DNA from 2 places in the Vibrio qinghaiensis genome. Region 1 is predicted to be linked to the other one. Evidence: predicted binding sites of a transcription regulator. Region 1 holds the regulator's gene; the other holds the start of a gene.
The links. The regulator MetJ, encoded in region 1, represses methionine synthesis genes. The targets are predictions, from matches to a motif close to TTAGACNTNTANANGTCTAA.

Region 1 (3,417 bases):
CCACTTCCGGTTGTGTGCCTGCTTGCGCGCGAAGAAATTCGCGGGCGTCTTGTGCCACAGCCGCAAGGTTATGTTGATTGAGTAACGCCGCCAATAAGCGTGATGACCACACTTCACCATGGCCAAGTACTGCCGCTTGTTGAGCTGGTGATAGGGGCGCGCAAAGCTGACCCAAAGTGCGAATTTCGTTGGTGAGTAAAGTGATGAGCGGTTGCGCTGCATCTTCATCGAGCAGCGCGTTGATTAAATCGGTTTGGTACTGACGGACCGATTGCAAGTTCTCATGAGCCACTCGACCATCTTTATTAAGAGCGTCGAGAAATTCGATTAAACGATTGGTGGTTTTTCCTGCGGCAGAAACCACCACCAAATCATCAGCTTGAGAATACTCTTTTAAGATATTAACGACCCGTTTGTAGCATTCAGGATCGGCAAGGCTGCTACCGCCAAACTTGTGCAATTGACGTAGGGCAGTCATTAATAGGCCTCCTGCGCTTTAGCAAAGGCCTGCGCGAGATCGTCAATCAAATCTTGCGCATCTTCTAAGCCGACCGATAGGCGTAATAGCTGCTGTGAAACACCGGCTTCGGCCAACGCTTCTTCGCCCATCGCTCGGTGAGTCATCGAAGCGGGGTGGCAGATTAAGCTCTCCACGCCTCCTAATGATTCTGCCAGTGAGAATAATGTTAACTGAGAGACAAAATATTTAAGCTGTTCAAAGCTGCCCGCAAACTCAAAACTGAGCATAGAGCCAAAGCCAGATTGCTGCTTTTTCGCTATCTCATGGCCAGGATGCTCTGGCAAACTCGGGTGATAAATGACCTTGACTAAGGCTTCGCATTGCAGATAGTCCAAAATAGCGCGTGAGCTCTCCTCATGGACGCGCATTCTTGCGCCTAAGGTACGAATGCCACGCAGCGTCATGTAGCTATCAAAAGGGGTTCCCGTTGAGCCAAGGCAGTTGCCCCACCATGCTAGCTCTTCAGCGTGCTGCTCTGTTTTAGTGATAACAACTCCGCCAATCACATCGGAGTGGCCGTTGATGAATTTGGTGGTGGAGTGGATGACAAAATCTGCGCCCAACTCTAATGGTTTTTGAAATACTGGCGTTAAGAAGGTGTTGTCAACCGCCACTAATGCACCGACGGCGTGTGCTTGTTGGCAAATATCAGCAATATCGACCACGCGAACTAATGGGTTGGATGGAGTTTCAATGAGTAGCAATTTGGGTTTTTTCGCCAAAGCAGCCTGCAAAGCGTTTGGATCGGATTGATCAATAAAGAGTGTCTGAAAATCGCCTTTTTTGGCGCGTGTATTAAACAGGCGATATGTGCCACCGTAGCAGTCATGCGGGGCCACAATCAGATCGTCAGGACTTAAAAAGGCGGAAACCCATAGATTCAGCGCCGAAGTGCCACAGTTAGTCACCACCGCGCCTTGACCCGATTCGAGTTCAAACAACGCTTTTTCGAGCAGACCTCGATTCGGGTTGCCAGAGCGTGTGTAATCGTATTTAGGCACTTCACCAAACGCAGGAAAGCTATAATTTGTCGAAAGATAAATTGGAGGCACAACAGCATGATATTGAGAGTCGGATTCAATACCGGTTCTAACGGCGATGGTGGCTGGCTTGCGAGTGGTCATGACGGTTTCCTTACTTAATAAACTCAATAAACTGACTTTTATTGAGGGGGTTCCTGCCTTATTCGGGGACAACTAAGGTGGCAATTTCAATTGTCTAGAGTATTAGCTATATCCGATAGTGCGCTATATTGCTATCTATCAGTCGATAATGGCACACTTTACTGAACCAAAAAGAAGACGTCAATATATCTAGACGTCTATATGTCTTTGCTTGTGGCGGTAAATCCCGCTAAAATCCAACTTTCAAATTTTTAACGACCAATTACGATAACGAAGGTGCGCAATGGCAGACTGGAATGGGGAATACATTAGCCCATATGCTGAACATGGGAAGAAGAGTGAGCAAGTCAAAAAAATCACCGTTTCAATCCCATTGAAAGTGTTGAAAGTATTAACTGATGAGCGCACTCGCCGTCAAATCAATAACTTACGCCACGCAACCAACAGTGAGCTGCTGTGTGAAGCCTTCTTGCATGCTTATACCGGTCAACCTTTACCGACCGACGAAGATTTGAGAAAAGATCGTCCAGACGATATTCCGACGGAAGCAAAAGCATTAATGACCGCCATGGGCATTGAATTTGAAGCGTATGATGATGAAGAAGTGTAGCGCGTAATTGCGGTACAACGAGATAAAATCGAGAGGATACTGGGTAAGTTGCCATGGTGACTTTGGCTCTGTGTCTCAGAATATAAAAAAACCGCTGAAAGTCAGCGGTTTTTTTCGAGCGAGGCATTTAGCCGCTCAAGCTTGTGATTATTCTTGCATGTAATTGACAGGCATCTCGATTCGAGCGACGCCAGAGTCAACCGCTGCTTGAGCAACCGCTTTAGCAACACGAGGCAGTAGGCGTGGGTCCATCGGTTTTGGAATGATGTATTCAGGGCCGAAACTTAACGCTTTTACGCCTGCGGCTTTCAACACTTCAGCCGGCACTTCTTCTTTAGCCAGTTCACGTATCGCCTCAACTGCGGCTAGCTTCATTTGGTCATTAATTTCACTAGCACGGACATCCAAAGCGCCACGGAAAATAAATGGGAAGCACAACACGTTGTTGACTTGGTTTGGATAATCGCTACGACCTGTGCCGAGAATTAAATCATCACGTACCGCGCGTGCGAGTTCTGGTTTAATTTCTGGATCTGGGTTTGAGCAAGCAAATACGATCGGTTTATCGGCCATTAATTTTAGCGCTTCGGCAGGCAGCAGGTTGGGGCCTGACACACCTAGGAATAAGTCAGCGCCTTCAATCACATCTTCCAGTGTGCGTTTGTCGGTGTTATTAGCAAACAACTGCTTATATTCATTAATGTCATCGCGACGAGTATGAATCACACCTTTGCGATCAAGCATGTAGATTTTTTCACGCATTGCGCCGCACTTAATCAATAGTTCCATGCAAGCGGTGGCTGCTGCGCCAGCGCCAAGACAGACGATAGTGCATTCGTTGAGTTTCTTGCCTTGCAGTTCAATCGCATTGAGCATGCCAGCGGCGGTAACAATCGCAGTGCCGTGTTGATCGTCATGGAAAACAGGCACATTACAGCGTTCGATCAAACGGCGTTCAATCTCAAAGCAATCTGGTGCTTTGATATCTTCTAAGTTGATGCCGCCAAAGGTGTCAGCGATGTTGGCAACCGTATCGACAAATTCATCGATTGTGCGGTGTTTTACTTCAATATCAATTGAATCAAGTCCAGCAAAGCGTTTAAACAGTAGCGCTTTTCCTTCCATGACGGGCTTGGAAGCCATCGGACCTAAGTTACCTAAAC
Region 2 (3,417 bases), 1.1 Mb from region 1:
GTGTGATATCGAGATCGGTAAAACCAAATACAATCACACCATCCACATGACGCTTATGTAAAACCTCAAGGTGCTCGTTCGTTTTAGTGCGATCAAACTGGCTTTCCATAATCACCACATCGTACCCATTTTGATACAACACCTGTAGCATTCGCCCCACGGCACGGTTTTCAGACGGTGACTCAAGGCGTGAGATAATCACGCCAATCACTTTCTCACTGCCACCACGCATTAACTGAGCGGATTTCAGTGGCACATACCCAGAATCTTGGATAACGCGTTCCACTTTTGCTCGTGTTTCAGGCTTCACTTTTGGGTCGTTCGTCAATACACGAGAAACCGTCGATTTACCAACACCCGACAGTTTTGCAATATCCAAGATAGTCAGTTTTCTGCTCATGCGAACCTATAGCGTAAATAAAAATGGAAGATAGCATGCGCTTATCTTAAATGAATTATTGAGTGGTACAGCCTTGATAAGTCGTTGATCCCACTTCGAGCAAAGCCTCATCGCCTTTCGTATGTAAAAGCACGGTTTGAGGCTGAGTTTGCTGGCTATCGTCGAGCCTATATTTTACGCCAGAGGCCGCTGGAATTTGTATTAATGGATATTCGCGACCAGCAATACGGAGCACGGCTGACTGTTGCTCAATATACGCAACATCAAAATGCTCACCAGAGCGACATTGATAATGCTGGAATTGGTTCTCACTTTCAACGCGCGAATCGTTCGCGTAATGTGGTGAGCATGCCGCTAAAAAAGCAACACTGAATCCAATAAAAAGACATGATTTATTCATATTGCCTTCCACAAAGGGGGAATTTTTACGGTGCAAGAAAAGCAGGGACATCGCGAATACTATCAAGTACCACGGTGGCGAGTAATTCACCTTGCTCAGTAACGGGTTTACCGGTACGCACTAACACTCGGGTACCAACACCTGCGGCTTGTGCAGCCATCATATCTTCAGCTTTATCGCCTATCATCACCGATTTTTCCATATCGATATCAAGAAAATCCCGTGCGGAGATAAACATACCAGGCTTGGGTTTGCGGCAATCACACTCTTCTTTATACTTACCTTCACCGTGCTCTGCATGGTGCGGGCAGTAATAAATACCATCAAACTCGACACCGTGATCGGCAAAATTCCAGTCCATCCATTGCGTTAAAGATAAAAAGCGCTCTTCACTAAATTTCCCACGAGCGATACCTGATTGGTTGGTCACCAAAACCAGCAAATACCCCATGTCTTGAAACTTCTTAGTGGCTTCAAATACACCATCAATAAACTCAAAATCATGCTCATCATGAACATAGCCATGATCAACGTTGATCACGCCATCGCGATCTAAAAACACTGCAGGTTTAGCCAAAATAACTCTCTCATATCACGCCAGATATGATGATTATTACACGCTTTATTTTTTTCATCACTACCTAATTCACCAAGGCGTTTAGACGTCTAGACGTAAAAATATCTATTGACTTAAATCAATTTAAGCCATAGCATCGTCCAATAAGTGAGAGAGAGTTCAACATTTTATTCTGTTATCCCTGCACAGGTTTTCCGATGATTCAAATTAATCAAGTAAATAAAGTTTTCTTTCAAGGCAATAAGGAAATTCAAGCCTTGAAAGAGATTAATCTTCACATTAAGCAAGGCACTATTTTTGGTGTGATTGGCTCGTCAGGTGCAGGGAAAAGTACGCTGATTCGTTGTGTCAACATGCTAGAGGCCCCAACAACAGGTTCCATTGTAGTTGATGGCGTTGATTTGACTCAACTAAGCAAATCAGAGCTCAGCCAAGCTCGTCGCAACATTGGCATGATCTTTCAACACTTCAATTTGCTTTCATCACGTACAGTATTTGGCAACATTGCTCTGCCACTTGAACTGGCTGGTGTCGAAAAAAATAGCATTGAAAAGAAAGTGTCAGAGCTGTTGCAACTGGTCGGCCTGACGGATAAGCGCGAAACGTATCCTGCCAATCTGAGTGGCGGCCAAAAGCAACGAGTTGCGATTGCGCGAGCGCTCGCCTCTGATCCGAGAGTATTGCTGTGTGACGAAGCCACCAGTGCGCTTGATCCTGCGACGACTCAATCGATTTTAGAGCTATTGAAAGAGATCAACCGCACGCTCAATATCACCATTTTGCTAATTACTCACGAAATGGATGTGGTAAAAAGTATTTGCCACGAAGTGGCCATTATTGGCGACGGTGAACTGGTTGAAAAAGGCACAGTTGGCGAGATTTTTGCTCACCCTAAAACCGCCTTGGCTCATCAATTTATTCGCTCAACGCTCGATTTATCAATTCCAGAAGATTACCAAACTCGCCTACAAGCCACTCGTGTAAAAGACAGCTACCCGCTGGTACGCTTAGAGTTTACAGGTGCGACGGTTGATGCGCCCTTGATGACACAAATTGCCCGAAAATTTAATATTGATGTCAGTATATTAAGTTCAGATCTTGATTACGCTGGTGGCGTTAAATTCGGCATGATGGTCGCTGAACTGTTTGGTAATGAGTCGGACGATAATGCCGCTCTTGAATTTCTTCGCGAAAACAACGTAAAAGTAGAGGTACTTGGTTATGTCCTTTAACACCATCACCGCTTGGTTAAGCCTGAATGGCGATCTTCTACTAATGGCAACTTGGCAAACACTCTACATGGTCGCTGTCGCGGGCATCGTCGGTTTCGTGGTTGGTATTCCACTAGGGGTTATTTTACATACCACCAAAAAAGGCGGCCTTCTCGAAAACACTCAGCTGAACCGCATTCTTGGTGCCATCGTTAACATTGGTCGCTCTGTGCCATTTTTGGTGCTCATGGTGGCCATTATTCCAGTGACAAAACTGCTTGTCGGTACATTTATTGGCACCACGGCGGCCATTGTGCCGCTGACGATTGGCGCAATTCCATTTGTCGCTCGTTTAATTGAAAGTGCATTGCTGGAAGTGCCCACTGGTTTGGTCGAAGCAGCGCAGTCAATGGGGGCTACGCCGATTCAAATTATTCGTAAAGTGTTGCTTCCTGAAGCGCTACCAACGATTGTCAACTCAGTCACCATTACTATGGTCACTCTAGTAAGTTACTCTGCCATGGCCGGAACCGTTGGCGGCGGTGGCTTGGGCGATGTCGCTATTCGTTACGGCTTTCATCGCTACGACTTAACCATTATGGCAGTCACAGTCGTGATGCTGATTGTCTTAGTACAAATTATTCAATCGATTGGCGATAAGTTTGTCCGCCGTGTCGACCACCGTTAAATCACAATAAAGTTAAAACACAGATTCGTTTTATAACAAGGAGTTAATCATGAAATTTAGCCTTAAAGCTCTACTTACCCTCGCCGTTAGCGCTTCAGCACTCGTGCTGGCAGGCTGTGGTGAAAAAGCGGTCGACAACAA

Region 2: a site for MetJ is predicted at 1,459-1,478, ahead of metN (methionine ABC transporter ATP-binding protein MetN). Genes of this name have one in related genera too.

What each region holds. Positions count from the first base shown of each region.
Region 1 is NZ_CP022741.1:2,563,201-2,566,617, reverse strand. It holds gene CCZ37_RS11955 (bifunctional aspartate kinase/homoserine dehydrogenase II) at 1-478, opposite strand, end outside; gene CCZ37_RS11950 (O-succinylhomoserine (thiol)-lyase) at 478-1,644, opposite strand; gene metJ (met regulon transcriptional regulator MetJ) at 1,928-2,254, shown strand; gene CCZ37_RS11940 (malic enzyme-like NAD(P)-binding protein) at 2,402-3,417, opposite strand, start outside.
Region 2 is NZ_CP022741.1:787,486-790,902, reverse strand. It holds gene treR (trehalose operon repressor TreR) at 1-400, opposite strand, end outside; gene CCZ37_RS03810 (MliC family protein) at 456-800, opposite strand; gene gmhB (D-glycero-beta-D-manno-heptose 1,7-bisphosphate 7-phosphatase) at 826-1,377, opposite strand; gene metN (methionine ABC transporter ATP-binding protein MetN) at 1,575-2,609, shown strand; gene CCZ37_RS03795 (methionine ABC transporter permease) at 2,599-3,276, shown strand; gene CCZ37_RS03790 (MetQ/NlpA family lipoprotein) at 3,326-3,417, shown strand, end outside.